Regions from separate parts of the Sporanaerobacter sp. PP17-6a genome, predicted to be linked through region 1. Evidence: riboswitches for the same ligand, from Rfam matches in the RefSeq annotation. Region 1 holds a riboswitch; the other holds the start of a gene.
What was found. A riboswitch is a leader RNA that binds a small molecule or an ion and turns the genes downstream of it on or off. The one in region 1 is predicted to bind thiamine pyrophosphate.
Positions count from the first base shown of each region.

Region 2: linked by a shared signal. The riboswitch ahead of thiT (energy-coupled thiamine transporter ThiT) and the one ahead of thiD (bifunctional hydroxymethylpyrimidine kinase/phosphomethylpyrimidine kinase) in region 1 are both predicted to bind thiamine pyrophosphate.

Region 1 is NZ_FMIF01000017.1:75,970-84,785, reverse strand. Features, by position in the region: gene PP176A_RS08765 (NCS2 family permease) at 1-60, opposite strand, end outside; gene PP176A_RS16425 (hypothetical protein) at 528-701, opposite strand; gene PP176A_RS08760 (heavy metal translocating P-type ATPase) at 701-2,566, opposite strand; gene PP176A_RS08755 (metal-sensing transcriptional repressor) at 2,711-3,004, opposite strand; gene abc-f (ribosomal protection-like ABC-F family protein) at 3,083-4,963, opposite strand; gene thiD (bifunctional hydroxymethylpyrimidine kinase/phosphomethylpyrimidine kinase) at 5,276-6,094, opposite strand; TPP riboswitch at 6,161-6,259, opposite strand; gene PP176A_RS08740 (Na/Pi cotransporter family protein) at 6,575-8,227, shown strand; gene PP176A_RS08735 (DUF523 domain-containing protein) at 8,320-8,769, opposite strand; gene PP176A_RS08730 (GNAT family N-acetyltransferase) at 8,812-8,816, opposite strand, start outside.
Region 2 is NZ_FMIF01000002.1:230,710-239,525, forward strand. Features, by position in the region: gene PP176A_RS02230 (DAK2 domain-containing protein) at 1-13, opposite strand, end outside; gene PP176A_RS02235 (Asp23/Gls24 family envelope stress response protein) at 32-388, opposite strand; gene rpmB (50S ribosomal protein L28) at 608-799, shown strand; gene PP176A_RS02245 (hypothetical protein) at 864-1,055, opposite strand; gene PP176A_RS02250 (thiamine diphosphokinase) at 1,146-1,781, opposite strand; gene thiT (energy-coupled thiamine transporter ThiT) at 1,797-2,345, opposite strand; TPP riboswitch at 2,407-2,509, opposite strand; gene rpe (ribulose-phosphate 3-epimerase) at 2,560-3,207, opposite strand; gene rsgA (ribosome small subunit-dependent GTPase A) at 3,209-4,093, opposite strand; gene pknB (Stk1 family PASTA domain-containing Ser/Thr kinase) at 4,130-6,058, opposite strand; gene PP176A_RS02275 (Stp1/IreP family PP2C-type Ser/Thr phosphatase) at 6,055-6,807, opposite strand; gene rlmN (23S rRNA (adenine(2503)-C(2))-methyltransferase RlmN) at 6,820-7,866, opposite strand; gene rsmB (16S rRNA (cytosine(967)-C(5))-methyltransferase RsmB) at 7,922-8,816, opposite strand, start outside.

The DNA.
Region 1 (8,816 bases):
TGCGATTATTTCTGTCCTGACATTTGTCCCTCTTTCATTTAACTGAAAAAACTTTTCCATTCTTAACTCCTCTCTTTCCATAATTATTATAAGTCCTTAAAATATCATAACTTTGGAGAAAATATAAATATCAAACAAATTTCCCCAAGTTTTATTAATATATTACTTATATTATATAAAAATCTTTGTTTAGTCAAGATAAAAATGAACATTATTTTGTGAATATATTTAAAAATCAAAATAAAAATTATGACGATATCCCTCGAAATATACACAATATATCAATTAAATACAGATAAAAATTTATATTATAATAGTAAACATTAATAAGGACATATTCTATAATATCTCATTATTTGCCGAATATTTATTTTGTTTTTGCTTTTAATATTCAAACAAATTCAGAAAATATATTTTTATTGCTTATGTTATATGAACATTTAATGTAATTCAAATAAAAAAGGTTGCTGCAGTACAACAACCTCTTTTAGACTATTTAGTTATCTTCTGAACATTTCTGTTTAATGTTATAAAAAGAATATACCGGAGGCTACCAAAATTAGTATGCCGACAGCAATAAAAATACGATATATCTTTACAGAACTTTGATCATCTTTCTCCTTTATTAGATAATACGAGCCCACTATAATTAAACCAGCTCCCACTAAAACACATAAAATAATCGATAAAATTCTCTTCATTATTTATTCCTCCATTTTAATAAAAGTGATGAATTTATAACAACTAAAACCGAACCAGCATTATGTAACAATGCACCAATTACCGGATTAAGGATTCCTGCCATTGCAAGAATTATGGAAACAAAGTTTAATCCCATAGAAAACGTCAAATTTATTTTAATAGTTTTCATAACCTTACGGGATAAAAGCAGCAGATAAGGAATGCTATCTATATTATCGTTAACAAGAGCAATGTCTGCCGCATCAATTGCTATATCACTTCCAATGCTGCCCATTGCTATGCCTATATAAGCCTTCTTCAATGCTAAGGCATCATTTATTCCATCGCCTATCATACAAATAAACTCATTTTTCTTTTGATATTGTTCTATCGCCAGCATTTTATCTTCCGGCAGACAATTAGCATATACATCGGGAATACCTGCTGTCTTTGCTATATGATTAGCTGCCTGTTCATTATCCCCGGTCAGTAAAAGGCTTTTTACTCCTATTTTGTTAATACTCTCTATCGTTACTGCCAAATTGTTACGAAGTATATCGGAGAAAGCAATTATGCCTGCAACCCAATTATCTATCGCCACATATATAATAGTACATCCGTTGTTTTTATATTTCTCTGCTGCACTTAATATTTCTTGGGGGATATCAATTGAACATTCTTTTAATAATTGTTCATTACCGGAAATAATTGTTTGATTACATATCTTTGCACTTACACCATGCCCGGCAATTATTTGAAAAGATGATGGTTCTTGAGGTAATGTATTAAACTTGGATTTAAAGTACTTTACTACGGTCTTCCCCAGCGGATGTTCTGAACGAAGCTCAGCGGATGCTGCTAAAGACAGCAATTCATCAGGGGTAATGTCCTTCTTGAAACTAACTATGTCAACAACAAAAGGTCTCCCATACGTCAACGTTCCTGTTTTATCAAAAGCAATCCGAGTCACTTTTGCGAGGCGTTCCAATGCATCCCCTTCTTTAACCAAAATACCATGCGTAGCAGCATTACCAATTCCCGCCATAATCGCAGTAGGTGTAGCCAATATTAATGCACATGGACAAAATACAACTAAAATAGTAACGGATCTAATAATCTCCTTGGTAAAAAACCAGGTAATTACAGCAGACATTAAGGCAATAACTACAATCCATGTTGCCCACCTATCGGCAATTCCCACAATTTCTGCTTTATCCGCATCAGCTGATTTTACCAATCGAATCATTCTTTGCAAGGAACTGTCTTGACCTACTCTAACAGCTTTCATATCAAAAGGACCAAATTGATTGACAGTACCGCTGAAAACCTCGTCACCTACCTCTTTATCAATCGGTAAAGATTCCCCTGTCATAACTGATTGATCAATAGAAGTTTGTCCACTGACAATGATTCCGTCTACTGCAATAGTTTCACCTGCAAGAACTCTCAATTTATCTCCGACTTGGACTTTCTCGGCAGATATAACACTCTCAACTCCGTCATTAATAACTCTTGCTGTCATAGGAGTTAAATGAATCAGTTTTTCAATTCCTGCACGTGCTTTTGCTCCCGTTCTCTCTTCCAATAGTGAACCGACGGCCATAATAAAAGCAATTTCACCGGCAGCGAAAATTTCCCCAATGAATATGGAAGCAACTAATGCCAAGGATACTAATAAATCTGCTTTTATGTCAAATTTAGTAAACAGTCCAATAGCCGCATCTTTCAAAATCGGTATTCCACAAAAAATAATTGCAACCCATGCTGCATCAACAGAAAAAATACTCAGGTGAAAAAAACTGATTATCAATGAAATAGCCGAAATTATAAGAAAAAATATGTCTCGCTTTTCCTTATTTTTATCAAAAATCTTTACAGATTCCATATGCTCACCTTCTTTCTTTACTATGTTACATACCTATACCCCTATATGTATATAATATAGGAAAAAAATAATTTTGTCAATAATAAAATACGGGTCATAAAAAAACAGCCGTTATATTCTAACAACTGTTCTTTGTTATTTATGCTAAGACATTCTCGAAAAATGCTCTATTGCTTTTGCAAATTGAGCAATAGTTTTTTCTGCATCTCCGTGCTCGATTCCATCTCTTACGCAATGGTTTAAATGACCTTCTAATATAATCTGCCCCACTTTATGCATTGCACTTTTGGCAGCATTGATTTGAATCAGAATATCTTCACATGGAACATCTTGATCAATCATTTTATCTATGGCATTTATCTGACCAGCAATTTTCTTGATTCGTCTATGCAAATTATCCGCATCCATACATTGACGCATTTTATCGCCTACTTTCATACTTAATCACCATTAGATTATAATTATAAATTATCATTGATATGTTTTTCTGTCAAGAAAAATACATATAGTATTCATCTATTGTAACTTTTCCCATTCAAGAAATACTTCTTCAAATTGCATCTCTAATGTTTCTTTTTCATTAAACAGTTCACTAAGCCGTACCGCATTTGAATTATTTAAATTCATAAGTTCATCAATAAGATTTAATTTTTCTTCAATGGAATTCATTTCTTCTTCCAATTTTTTTAATTTCTGGTTCTTATCCGGCATTTTAACTTTCTTCTCGGGTGTTTTCCGAACTTCTTTTATATTTTCCTTCGGAAATTCAACTTCCAGATCCTTCTTTTTCTCTTCCAAATATTCATCATAATTCATTGGGTATAATTTTCCATTTCCATTGTCCAATACCATGATTTTATCGGCAATCTTTCTTATAAAATATCTGTCATGGGAAACAAATAATAGAGTTCCGTCATAGTCCGTTAAAGTTTCTTCCAATACTTCTCTCGAATCCATGTCTAAATGATTGGTAGGCTCATCTAAAATCATAAAATTTACCTCTTCATATAATAAAGAACATAATTTCAGCCGCCTTTTTTCTCCTCCTGATAAGGTTCTAATTTTCTTATTTACATCCTCCTGAAAATATAAAACTTTAGCCAGTTCTGATCTTGCCTCACTTACAGTAACTTTGTGCTCCTCTATAAAATATTCAAGTAATGTTTTTTCTTCATCTCTAAAAATTACATTCTGAGGAAGATAACCTATTTTTATACTGGCTCCCAAGGAAACGCAACCTTTATCTGCCGGTATCTTTCCCAAAATAATTTTCAGTAAAGTGGTTTTTCCGCTTCCGTTATTTCCCATTATACATAATCTATCCTGATAAAATAGCGTAAAGGACAAATCAGAGAACAACATTTTTTCTCCAAAGGATTTCTCAATCATCTCCGCTTTAAGAACAATTTTCCCAGAACGTTGCGCCTTTTGGTGAGGTAATCTGATCTTTCTGCTTTCCAACACGGGACGGTCCAATACTTCTATTTTGCCTAAACGTTTTTCAATTTCTTTAGCACGTTTATACATAACTTCACTATCTCTCATTTTTCCCCATATTCTAAATCTTTGAACCTGCTTTTCCATTGTATCGATTTTTTTCTGTTGATTTTGGTATGCCTTATACTCCAATAAAAATCGTCTTTCTCTCTCTGCTGTATAATCACTGTAATTCCCATCATATAATTCCGCTTTGTCAGAATGCAACTCTATAATTCTGTTCACTACATTATCGAGAAAACATCTGTCATGGGAAATGACTAATACAACTCCTTTATAATTTTTTAGAAACTCTTCCAACCACTCAACAGAAGAAATATCCAAATGATTGGTAGGTTCATCCATAAGAAGAATGTCCGGTTCTTCCAAAAGAAGTTTTCCCAGCATAACCCTCGTCTTTTCTCCTCCGCTTAATTCTTCAAATCTCATTTTCCTATATGAATCCGCAATATTTAGCCCATTATATATTTTGTTTATACGGGTTTCAACTTCGTATCCCCCGTTTATCTCATATTGTTCCATAAGATACCCGTATCTTTTTAATACTTTATCTAAATTTCCTCCCTTCAATTTTTTTATTTTCTGCTCAACAGATTTCATTTCCTTCTTGATTTCCCAAAGTTTCTGAAAAGCCAGTTCAAATATTTCCATAACAGTCGTATCCGGCTTGAATTCAAATATTTGATCTAAATATCCAACCTTTGTATCCTTACTGAAATTTATACTCCCTCCCTGATAATCTTCAGCTCCTATGAGAATCTTCATCAATGTGGTTTTCCCGCATCCGTTTTTTCCGATAAGCCCTATTCTCTCGTTTGTCTTCAATTCAAAGGATATATTTTCAAATATTTTATTTGCACCATAATATTTAATTAAATTATTTATACTGCATTCAATCATTATTATCTTCCTTTCCATATTTATTACGCTGCAAACGTCCTTTTCCCACCCGACCATAAAATATATATAAAAAAACCCAAAGCCAAAATTAGCCTTGGGTTCCACTGGACATGTTTAAATATGTTTATCCCTCAATACTAATATGGTTTTTGCAGCTTGAATCTATTTTTGGACGCACCTATCCCGTAAAGAGAAAAATTTGCGTTAATATTCGATTCAAATACAATCCATCTTAATATTGTGCTCATTTAGTAAAGCTCCCCTTAATAATTTAAATACCTTCTTTAATTATATGTAAGAAATATAGTACTGTCAATTATTTTTGATGATAGTTTTGGTCAATCCATTTTGATATAAATCATAAAAATGGTGGGTAGGACCGCAGCCTTTACCAATAGCAAGTGAATGACGAATGGCAGTTGTGACATATTCCTTTGCTCTCCTTACAGCTTCCTGCAAATCAAATCCCAAAGATAAGTTGGAAGCAATGGCAGAAGAATATGTACAGCCTGTACCATGGGTATTTTTTGTATTGATACGTTGTGCTCTGAAATAATAAAACTGTTTGCCATCATATAGAATATCCAAGGCATCTCCAACAGCATGACCTCCCTTGACCAGCACATTTTTCACTCCCAAATCATATATATATTTTGCCCCTTGTTCCATATCTTCAGCAGAATTTATCTGTATTCCGGAAATTCTTTCTGCTTCCGGAATATTTGGTGTAAGAACATCTGCCAGGGGAAGTATTTCATGAATCAGTATATCAATGGCACTGGGATTCATGAGAGGACACCCATTTTTAGCATACATAACGGGATCGATCACTACATTTTGGGGTTTATACTCCTTAAGTTTACGTGCTACAGCTTTCATACAACAAGGCTGAGAAAGCATACCCACTTTTACGGCATCTACCCCGATATCCTCAAAAACGGCATCAATCTGTTTTTCAATCATCTCAGGAGCAACATCCTGTATATCAATAACACGGGATGTATTCTCCGCAACTACCGATACGATTACGCTCATGCCGTAAACGCCATGGGCCGCAAAGGTTTTAAGATCAGCTTGAATTCCCGCACCGCCGCTACAATCAGAGCCGGCAATTGTAAGAACTTTTTCCAAATTTATCTCCTCCTATAAATTAAAAATGGCACCTGCCGATCTTGGCAAGCACCATTTATTAAATACAATCATACAAATTTTGCTTCCCTACGCCAGTCTTAACTAACAGGTTCAAAGGGTCAGGTTTTACCTTCTCAACTCAAAGGAGTCCCCCCGCAAATATCTTTTGTTAATTATAATAACACTTTTTACTTTCAGAATCAATTGCTTCATGATAAATTTATCTATAATAATGCATATAATTAATATATTAACACTTTCCTGAATGAAAATCATAATAGGCATCTTCCATATTTTCGTGTTGATAAGTTTTTTTATTTGCTGTATAGTTATTATGTAATATAATGAAAAGGTATCCATTAAAGCATTAATATATTAACAAAAACTTTTTTTGAAATCCATTTAGGGTCAAGTCTGTAATAAGACAAAATAGAATTTTTTTATGGGTTATAAAAATAATTTATAGTTTGGGGGAAATTTATGACAGAGTTAATTTATGGTTTAATTGGAGGCACTGCCTTATTAATGTATGGAGTCGACAAAATGGGAGACGGGCTTGAAAAGGCTTCCGGTGAAATGATGAAAAAAATGCTTTCCGTTCTGACAGGAAGAATATGGAGTGCGTTTTTAGTCGGTACTTTTCTGACAGCCCTTGTTCAAAGCAGTACCGCAGTGACTGTACTAACTGTAGGTTTTGTCAATGCGGGTCTTATGAATTTTTCTCAAGCCATAGGAATAATATACGGAGCTAATATCGGCACTACTATAACGGCTCAACTTATGGCCTTGAGTTTTGATTTTAAGCTAACGGATATAGCTCTTCCAATACTCGGAATTGGTTTCGGAATAAATTTTTTCAGTAAAAATAAAACCGCCAAAAATATCGGTAATGCAATTATGGGTTTTGGAATGATGTTCTTAGGGCTAAAAATATTAAACAGCGGAGTACCGTATATGGAACACAGTAAAACTTTAAGGTACTTCTTTGAGACCTACGCATCCGTTCCCGTTATAGGAATATTACTGGGTGCTTTTGCTACTGCTATGGTTCACAGTAGTAGTGCCACTGTAGGTTTAGTAATGATATTGGGAAAAGCAAATCTAATAAATTTAAAGTCTGCTGTCTGTATTATGCTGGGAGATAATATAGGCACTTGTATTACCGCTCAGCTTGCGAGCTTGACAGGAAACATAAATGCCAGAAGAACAGCCTGGGCACATACTATCTATAATATTTCCGGTGTCTTGATTGCTGCTTTAATTTTGCCTCAATTTGTTCATGCAATACAAATTGTTACAAATTACATACAACCTAACGCAGATATAGGAGCTCAAATAGCAAATTCTCATACAATATTTAATGTCTTAAGTGCCCTTATATTTTTGCCTATAACTAAATACTATGTAAGATTCTTAGAGACTATAATTAAAGATAAAGGACCTAACTATGAAAGCCCTTCCATATACTTGGACAAACTCCTTTTAGATACTCCTGTTGCTGCTTTTAAAGCTATCATATCAGAAATAACAAGAGGCGCAGAAATATCTGAACAGATGCTGAAGGATGTAATGGAAGCCTTTTACGACAATGAACTTGATAAGATAAATAAAGTTCATGAATATGAAGAAACAGTAAATCAAATGCAAAAAGATATTACTACTTATATAGTTGAATTATCTAAAAGAGCTCTTTCAGATTCGGGTTCCATAATGGTACCGGCAATGATAACCAGTATTAACAACATAGAAAGAATAGGAGACCATGCTGAAGACATTGTAAAACTTATAGAAATCAAAGTTGAAAAAAAACTTGTGTTTTCAAACGAAGCAATAGATGAACTTCATGAGCTTCAAAATGTAGTCATCAAAATGTATGATAATACTATAAAAGTTTTAAAAGAAAAAGACATTCCCCTTTTAATAGAAACTTTAAAGCTTGAGGACAAAGCCGATGACCTATGTAAAGAATTTTCCAATGCTCATGTGAAAAGGTTAGAAAATGGAACTTGTTCTGTAGAATCAGGAATTATATTTTTAAACATTATAACTCATTTTGAAAGAATTGCCGATCATATATATAAAATATGTTTAGCTTCTAAAGATGAACTGCAAGGAATACCAAGAAATAATTAGAGAAATTTATAAGAAAGGCTTCCATTAATATATTGTGTTTTAATGGAAGCCTTTCTTGAAACCCACTTACGGAAAGTATATATCAAGGTAAATTAGAACTTTCCTGATAGTTTATGTATATCTTCTTCCGTATAAACTTCAATACCGTTCTTAATTAGAATTTCAGTTGTTATTCCGTTCCCTGGAACTGTTTTCCCTGAAAATGTTCCATCATATATAAGTCCACAACCGCAGGAAGGACTCTTTGATTTTAATATTGCCTTTTTTATACCCATAGCTTTTGCTATAGATAAAACCCTATTTCCGCCTTCGATAAACTCTTTGGTGAGGTCCTTTCCATCCTGCCTGATTACTTTTCTGTTTCCCCTTTCATCTATAATAATCTCACATGGAAGTCTCGGAGTACACAATCCTGATAATTGCTCGGGACATAGGGCAATAGCCTTGCCCTGATTGATCAATTCAATTATACCTTCATTTCCTTTGCTTTTTCCGTCATACCTGCAATTAAAACCTGCCAAACATAAACTTACCAAATACATCTTATCGCCCCTCCTTTTATTAATACAATATATGAATATAATCTATT
Region 2 (8,816 bases), on a different contig from region 1:
ATTCCTTATTCAATATCAAGTACCTCCTTTACTACTTTTGTACCCTAACACCCTGAATAAACACATTTATTTTTTCTATCTTCAGTCCTGTTTGATTTTCAACATTATATTTAACTTTTTCAATTATATTTTCGGCAACTACCGTCATTCTTATTCCATATTGAAGTATGACAAATAAATCAACAACTATATGTGTTTCATTTGTGTGAACTTTCACTCCTTTAGATAGATTTTCCCATTTTAATAACTCAAAGAAGCCTTCCGTAGCACTCTTGGTTGCCATACCTACTATTCCGTAACATTCCATTGCGGATAATCCTGCAACTGTTGCTATCACATCATCATCTATGGAAATATATCCGTATTCGTCATTAAATTTCGCTGGCATATTCTACCTCCTCCTAAATATTTATATGATTACATTTTACCTTATTATATCAAATAGTTCAACTATTGCTGTTTATCTTTTAAATTTAATTCTACGTATTGCATTTTTAATATCTATTATGTTAAAATAGATTATGTTGCTATTGAATAATTATATGCTGTAATAATAAAGCATATGAAAAATAATGAAATTCAGCATAGATTTGAGGAGGTGTTTCTTGTGTCAAAACGTTGTGAAATATGCGGAAAAGAAAAAACATTCGGGAAGAAGGTTAGCTTTTCAAATAGAAAAAGCAGCAGAACCTGGTCTCCTAACATAAAAAAAGTTAAAGCCATTGTTGATGGATCCCCAAAAAGGATTTACGTTTGTACAAGATGTTTAAGATCCGGAAATGTAACAAGAGCATTATAATTTAACACAAGGGGACGGTTCTTCCGTGCTGTTTAAACAGCACGGAAGAACCGTCCCCTTGTGTCTATCCGCATTTATATAGTAGAAGACCTGTTATGAATATAACAAAAGCAAATATAAGAAGCCAAAAATTAATCGGTATTACCTTAATAATTAATATTCCTCCCAATATCATCAAAATCAATCCTATTATTCTGAAGGGACCGCGTCTACATCTATGCGGAGGTCTAATATGCCAAGGTTTCCCCCCTCTCATAAAACCACCACCTCTTGCCACAAACTTTACTACATATTATTCAGATATATATATTATAGTTACAAAATTGTATTTTCCATATAAAGAAGATCAGTCCTTGGATATAACAATTATACATTCTCCCGACTCGATTTTAATTTCTCCTCTGTCTTTGACTATTCTGTTGCTTATTCCATAGGATGAAGAAAATTCGAACTTTTTTCTATCTGTTTCATATTGGAAACCTTTTAATGTAACTATGCTTCCCCTTTCCCACATGGGGATTATTGAAACATAGGTATTTTCCTCTTTTTCAATAACAATATCTCCATATCCGATAAATATCTTGTTGTTTTCATTAACAATAGTTCCTTTAATATTCATTTTATATAATTTATAGAGAAGATGAATATTGGCAAGACTGTGATCTAATCTTGAGCCCGTTGCTCCCATAAAAATTATCTCTTCGGCACCTTTTTCAATAAGAATGTTGATGGCTAATTCCGTATCCGTATAATCCTTTTTTATGGGAAATTTTTTAATTGTCACCTTATCCCTTTCCAGCTTTCTAAATGTATCCTTATCTATAGAATCAAAGTCTCCTATCAAGAGGTCTGGCTTGATAGATGTATCGGCTATATAGTCAGCTCCGCCGTCGGCACAAATTATATAATCCGAATCTCTTGCCACATCTCTTAACAATTTGTCATTCTTAATTTCTCCGTTTGATATAATAAGCCCCTTCATAAAATCCCCTCAATCTTATTTTCTAAGTTTACTCAAAGGTTTCAGCAGTATAGACATTACTATGGACGATATAATAAACTCTGGAAGAAGATAACTCATCTGGTATCCCGCAGAGTATATCCAAGGATTTTGCCCTCCTGCATATTCGGCAAAGAATATTACTCCGGAAAGAAGATGGCATATAAATCTTCCTCCTACAGATAATAATATACCTATTATAAGTACAATGTAATCCTTTGTCGTATATTTTTCTCTCTTAAAATTAAAAATTCCTACAAAACCCAAACAAGCGAAAGCCAAAGGATAATCCAAGAAAAACTGAGCAATATGATAGACTTGAGGATTAAGTATACACTGAAGCACACCATATATTCCTCCAACTATTATTCCCGGTCCTACTCCCCACCTTATTGCAAATATCATGATAGGTATCATACTTCCGGCAGTTATGGAACCTCCCTGAGGAGCTTCATACACCTTTACATAACTTAAAAGAGTAGCCAATGCAATCATTATTCCGCCTTCAGCAATCATTTTAGTACTCCATTTCTTTGAATCCGACATATTATAAATCCCTCCTAATAAAAAATTAAACCCATTACCTGAAAAGGCAATGGGTTTTTAATCATAAACAACTACACTTCCCTCCGCTGGTATTATCCATTTCAGGTTCAAGGGTCGGAAGATTAACTTCCCTCTCAGTCATCACGACTCCCCTAGTGTTAAAACTATATTTTATTTTGCACCCTCATTATAACATGAATCATATAAAATTTCACTATATATTTTTAAATTTCTTTGTTTCCTCTGTTGGGTCCTCTGCCGCAAATATTCCGGAACCTACTACCAATATTTCTGCTCCCAGATCGGCTATTTCTCTTGCATTATCTAATTTTATTCCTCCGTCTACCTGTATTTCAATGTTTAATTTTCTCTTATCGATAATATCCTTAAGATCTAAAATTTTCCTCTTCATTGACGAAATAAAGGACTGACCCCCAAATCCTGGATTTACGGTCATTATTAATACCATGTCGATATATTCCATGATATATTCAATATTATTTAAAGGGGTTGAGGGATTTAACGCTACTCCTGCCCTTATTCCTCTATTCTTAATGCTCTGAATTGTCCTGTGAAGATGGCGGGTAGATTCTTCATGAACGGTAATAATGTCTGCCCCTGCATCTACAAAATCATCTATATACCTTTCTGGATTTTCTATCATAAGGTGAGCATCAAAAGGTAATTTTGTTACATTTCTTATTCTTTTAATCACAGGAGGTCCGAAAGTAATATTCGGAACAAAATTTCCATCCATAATGTCCAGATGAATAAAATCCGCTCCTCCCTCTTCAACTTTCTTCAATTCATCTTTTAAATTGCTGAAATCAGCAGATAATATTGATGGTGCGATCTTTATCATTTTAATATCTCCTTTTGCTACTTTTTATCTCTTGAAGAAATCTCAAATAATTTTCATATCTTTCCCTGCTTATGACTCCATCTTCAACTTTCCTCTTTACCTCACAGTCAGCCTCTTTATAGTGAAGGCAGTCAGAAAACTTACAGTTGCCACTATTCTCCGCTATCTCATTAAAGTACTGCTGAACATCTGATTCATTTTTAATAAATTCAATGTTCAAAGTACTGAAACCCGGAGTATCTACTACATAGCCTCCGCCCTTAAGTTTCAGTAATTCCACATGTCTTGTAGTATGTTTCCCTCTTTTAGTCTTATGACTAATTTCTCCCGTCTGCACACTCAAATCCGGCTGTATTTTATTCAGCAGTGAAGATTTTCCTACTCCGGAAGGCCCTGAAAATACTGTTATATTATCCTTTAAAATCTCTCTTAATCTATCCATTCCTTCATCAAAAAATTTGCTGAGTCCCAATACTTCATATCCGGCGGAATTGTAAATTCTCTTTATCAAATTAATTTCTTCCTTGTTAACGCATAAATCACTTTTAGTTATACATATTATCTCTTTTATTTTTTCATATTTGGCTAATATCAAAAATCTGTCCAAAAGCCACAGGTTAATATCAGGATTTTTGATACTCATAACTATTACAGTTTGGGTAATATTAGCTACTGGAGGCCTTTCAAATTTCGTTTTTCTTTCTCTGATTTCTACCATGTACCCTGTATGATCCGAGGGATTTTCATCGATTAACACATTATCTCCTACAATGGGAGTAATATTCTTTTTCCTAAAAATTCCTCTGGCCTTGCATTCATACATTCCTATTTTTGTATTTACATAATAAATGCCGCCTATCCCCTTTACTATTGTACCCTCCAGCATTATAGCCCTCCCTTATGAAAAATTAAAAACAAATTATCAATCAACCAAAGTTTTGGTTGCCTGCAAAGTATTATCAAAGTATACTTCAAACTTAGTATTTTTAGTTCCCTTTATAGGTATAACAATGGTTCCGTCGGAAGGATAGTGAATCCTGTCATAGTAAACAGTACTTGCTCCTCCGTCTATTTTAAGAACTTTAACTTCGGTTTGACTCTTATCTTGAGGTATTGTTATATTCAAATCACTGGAAATTTCTTTATTATCATCAGCATTGTCTTTATCATCATTATCTCCGTTATTGTCTCCTGATCCTCCGCCTTTTCCACTGCTTACATATAAATCAACCGCGGTGCCTTCTTCAATTTCATTTCCCTGCTCGTAGCTTTGCCATATAACCCTGCCTTCTTCTACTTCATCACTGGGCTGAGGTACAACTTCTCCCTTAGTTAAGCCCTTTTCCTTTATAATCTGTAATGCCTCTTCAAGGGTCTTTCCTACAAGTTTCGGCATAATCACGTTTTTAACTTTCGGTCCCTTGCTTACGACAAAATGTACCTTTGTACCTTCAGACACCTCCGAATATGCTTCCGGGTCCTGACTTATAATTATATTTTCCGGTATTTCTTCGTCAAATTCATAATCTGCTCCGCCATCTTTAAGACCGTTCTCAGACAACAGGGAATCTACATTGCTTATATCCTCATCCTTAAAATTAGGTACTTTTACGAGTTTACTTCCCTTGCTGACCACAACCTCTATAGGATATCCTTTCTTGACAGTATCTCCAGGATTCTCACTTTGAGAAATGACATCTCCTTCCTCAAATTCCGAATTGAATATCCTGCTTTTAACCGAAAATTTCAGCCCTTCTGCCTCAATCATTTCCTTAGCCTTATCTTCTTGAAGTCCCCTTACATCCGGGACTTTCACGGTCGTAGAGAGAAACTTATCTTTAAATTGCCAAAATCCGAAAGCCATGGCACTCACAAGAAGAAATGCAGCAAGTATTGCAAAAAATACAACCCTATTGTTTCCGTTTCTCTTTTTTTTCTTCTTCATGTTTTTAGGACTCTCCTCCTTCACAACAGGTATAATTCTGGTAGGTGAGTCTAATGAAACATCATCTTCTCCAACCATGTCATCATCCCAGTTATTTTTAATTCTTTTCAAATCAACCAGAAGTTCATTTGCACTTTTATATCTTTCCATTTGGTCTTTTCTGACACATTTCATTATAATCTTTTCAAGATTTTTGTTAATGGTGGAGTCTATATGAGAAGGTGGTACTATTTCCTCCTGAACATGTTTTAATGCAACGGAAATCGGGCTTTCCCCTTCAAAAGGAACCCTTCCCGTAATCATTTCATACATCACTATTCCCAGGGAATAGATATCAGACTTTTCATCCGTATATCCGCCTTTTGCCTGTTCCGGAGAAAAGTAATGAACTGAGCCTAAAACATTATTAGTATTTGTAACGGTAGAAGATGTCGCAGCCCGTGCTATTCCAAAATCCGTTACCTTAACCCTTCCGTCCTCTGTAATCATTATATTATGAGGCTTTATATCTCTGTGAACAATATGATTGGCATGAGCATGGGCTAAAGCTTCTGCTATTTGAATCGAATAGTCAACCATCTCCTCGAAGGAAAGTTTTCCTTTTTCTCTGATGACTTCCTTTAAAGTCTTGCCCTTTATATATTCCATGACGATATAATAAATATCCCCTTCTACACCTACATCATAAATACTTACTATATTGGGATGGGATAGTTTTGCCGCTGCCTGAGATTCTCTCCTAAATTTTCTAATAAATTCTTCATCTGAAGTGAATTCTTCTCTCAAAACCTTTATTGCTACATATCTGTCAAGCAATCTACATCTTGCTTTATATACAAGTGCCATACCCCCGCCGCCGATTTTTTCAATAATTTCATATCTTCCGCCTAACAACTTTCCAATCATTTCATCACCTCGTTTCTCTTAGCCCTAACGGCTATTGCCGTAATATTATCGTATCCACCTCTAATATTGGCTTCTCCTACTAATTTTTCACAGCACTTTTGTAAATTATCATCAGCAAGAAGAATTTCAATAATTTCCTTCTCAGTAATCATATTTGTAAGTCCATCGGTGCAAAGAAGTATTATGTCTTTATCAATCAATTCTTCTATAATTATGTCAATCTGAATATTTTCACTTGTACCCAATGCTCGCGTAATTATGTTCTTTTGAGGATGAGTTTGGGCCTCTTCCTTACTTATACTGCCGTTTTTAACCATTTCCGCTACTAAAGAATGATCTTCCGTCAACTGTCTAATCTCTTTATTTCTTATAATGTACGCTCTACTATCTCCAATATGACCAATGTAGAGCCTCTCAGATGCAAAATATGCCAAAGTTATTGTAGTCCCCATGCCATTACATTCTTCACTGCTCAATGACTTATGAAATATTTCCCTATTTGCTTCTTCAATCGTCTTCTTTATTAGCCCAGGTATATTCGCATCCTTTTTTTTAAGCAGATCTTGGCTTTTCAAAAAAACGTCTTCAACTATCTCAACCGCCATAGCACTGGCAACTTCCCCTGCCTTATGGCCACCCATTCCATCAGCAACTACATACAATGGAATTTCATTATCCGTAGATAAATAGTAGGAATCCTGATTATTTTCCCTTATTCTACCTTTATGGGTATATACTCCTACTTCCATAAAATCACCTCGCTATAATAAGCCTTTTTCATTCATATAACTTCTTCTAAGCTGTCCACAGGCAGCATCTATATCAGCTCCCATTTGTCTTCTAACAGTTGCCGGTATACCATTTTTATTTAGTTCTTTCACAAATATCTTTACTGCATCCATTTCAGGCTTTTTATACTTAAATTCTTTAATAGGATTTAGCGGTATAATATTTACATGGCATAAAAGACCATTGAGTATTCTTTTTAATTCATCCAAACACTCTCTCCCATCATTGAGGCCTTCTATTAAAGTATATTCAAAAGTAACTCTTCTATTAGTCCTATTTACATAATATTTACATGCCTTAATAATTTCTTCTATAGGGTATTTATTATTAATAGGCATTATCTTACTTCTCAATTCATTAAAAGGAAAATGGAGAGACACGGATAAAGTAACCGGTATCTCTTCATCAGCAAGCTGATAAATTTTATGTACAATGCCGCAGGTAGATATGGTTACATTTCTAAAACTAAAATTTTGCCCATTTTTATCATTCAATATCCTCAGCATCTTCATTACATTAAAGTAATTATCCAAGGGTTCCCCACTGCCCATCAACACAATATTGGACAATCTTATGCCCAAATTTCTTTGAATATTATAAATTTCACTTAACATTTCCCCTGGTGTGATATCCCTTATTATCCCTTCTTTAGTGGAGGCACAAAAACTACATCCCATTCTGCAGCCTACCTGAGTGGATATACAAGCAGAATATCCGTATTTATATTTCATTGCTACACCTTCAATAATATTATTATCCTCTAAAAGAAACAAGTATTTTTTTGTGCCGTCTAATTTGGAATCAAATCTTTCCAATATTTTTAAATCACTGATATAATAATCCATATTCAGCTTGTCCCTAAGCTCTTTTGAGAAGGAATTAATATTTAAAATATCACTATTCATATTTTTATGCATATAATTATACAATTGTAATCCTCTGTAGGGTTTTTCCCCTATTTTCAGAAATTCCTTTTTAAGCTCTTCCAGCGACATAGATTTTAAATCTGCTCTAATCAAAAAAATCCTCCTATCCCTATCTCAAGTTAATATTATACCATATATATGTATAATATTAATTAATTTTTTTCATCTTGGCAATAAAAAAACCGTCTGTACCGCTAATATTGGAAAATAATTGAATATAACCATTTTCGGTCCCCGATAAATTTTGATCTTCTTTAATCAATTCCTTAAAGCCAATTAGCTTAAAGTTTTTATTGTCTTTCAAAAAATTTCTTATCATCTTTATATTTTCTTCTGAAATAATCGTACATGTACTGTAAATTAAAATTCCTTCCACTTTTAAATATTTTGAACAAGTATTCAATATACCTTCTTGAATAGAAGTTAAGTTATTGATATCTTTCTCTTCCCTATTCCACTTAATCTCCGGCCTTCTTCTTATAAGACCGAACCCTGTACACGGAGCATCTATCAAAAGATAATCCGCCTTGTTAACTAAACATTCATCAATCACAGATGCATCCTGAATTTGAGTTTCAATTATATCTATTCCTAATCTTTCACAATTATCTTCAATTAACTTAATCTTATGTTCATACACATCACGGGATATAATCTTGCCTTTATTGTCCATGATTTCCGCCATATGAGTAGCTTTGCCTCCCGGCCCGCTGCATACGTCGACAACTAAACTGTCCTTTTCAGGATTCATTATCTGAGAAACAAGCATGCTGCTTTCATCCTGAATAGTAAAATACCCTTTTTTAAATTCCTCCAATTCGGTAATTCTATAGGGATTTTCTATGATAAGCCCATAATAGGAATATTTAGTTTCTATTACATCATATCCTTTACTTATAAGTCTTTCTTTCAAATCCTCTCTACTTGTCTTTAAAATATTAACTCGTATATTTAATTTAGGTTTTTGATTATTTGCAATGCACAGTTCTTCGGTAAATTTTTCTCCGTATTCTTTTAGCCATCTATCGACAATCCACTTAGGA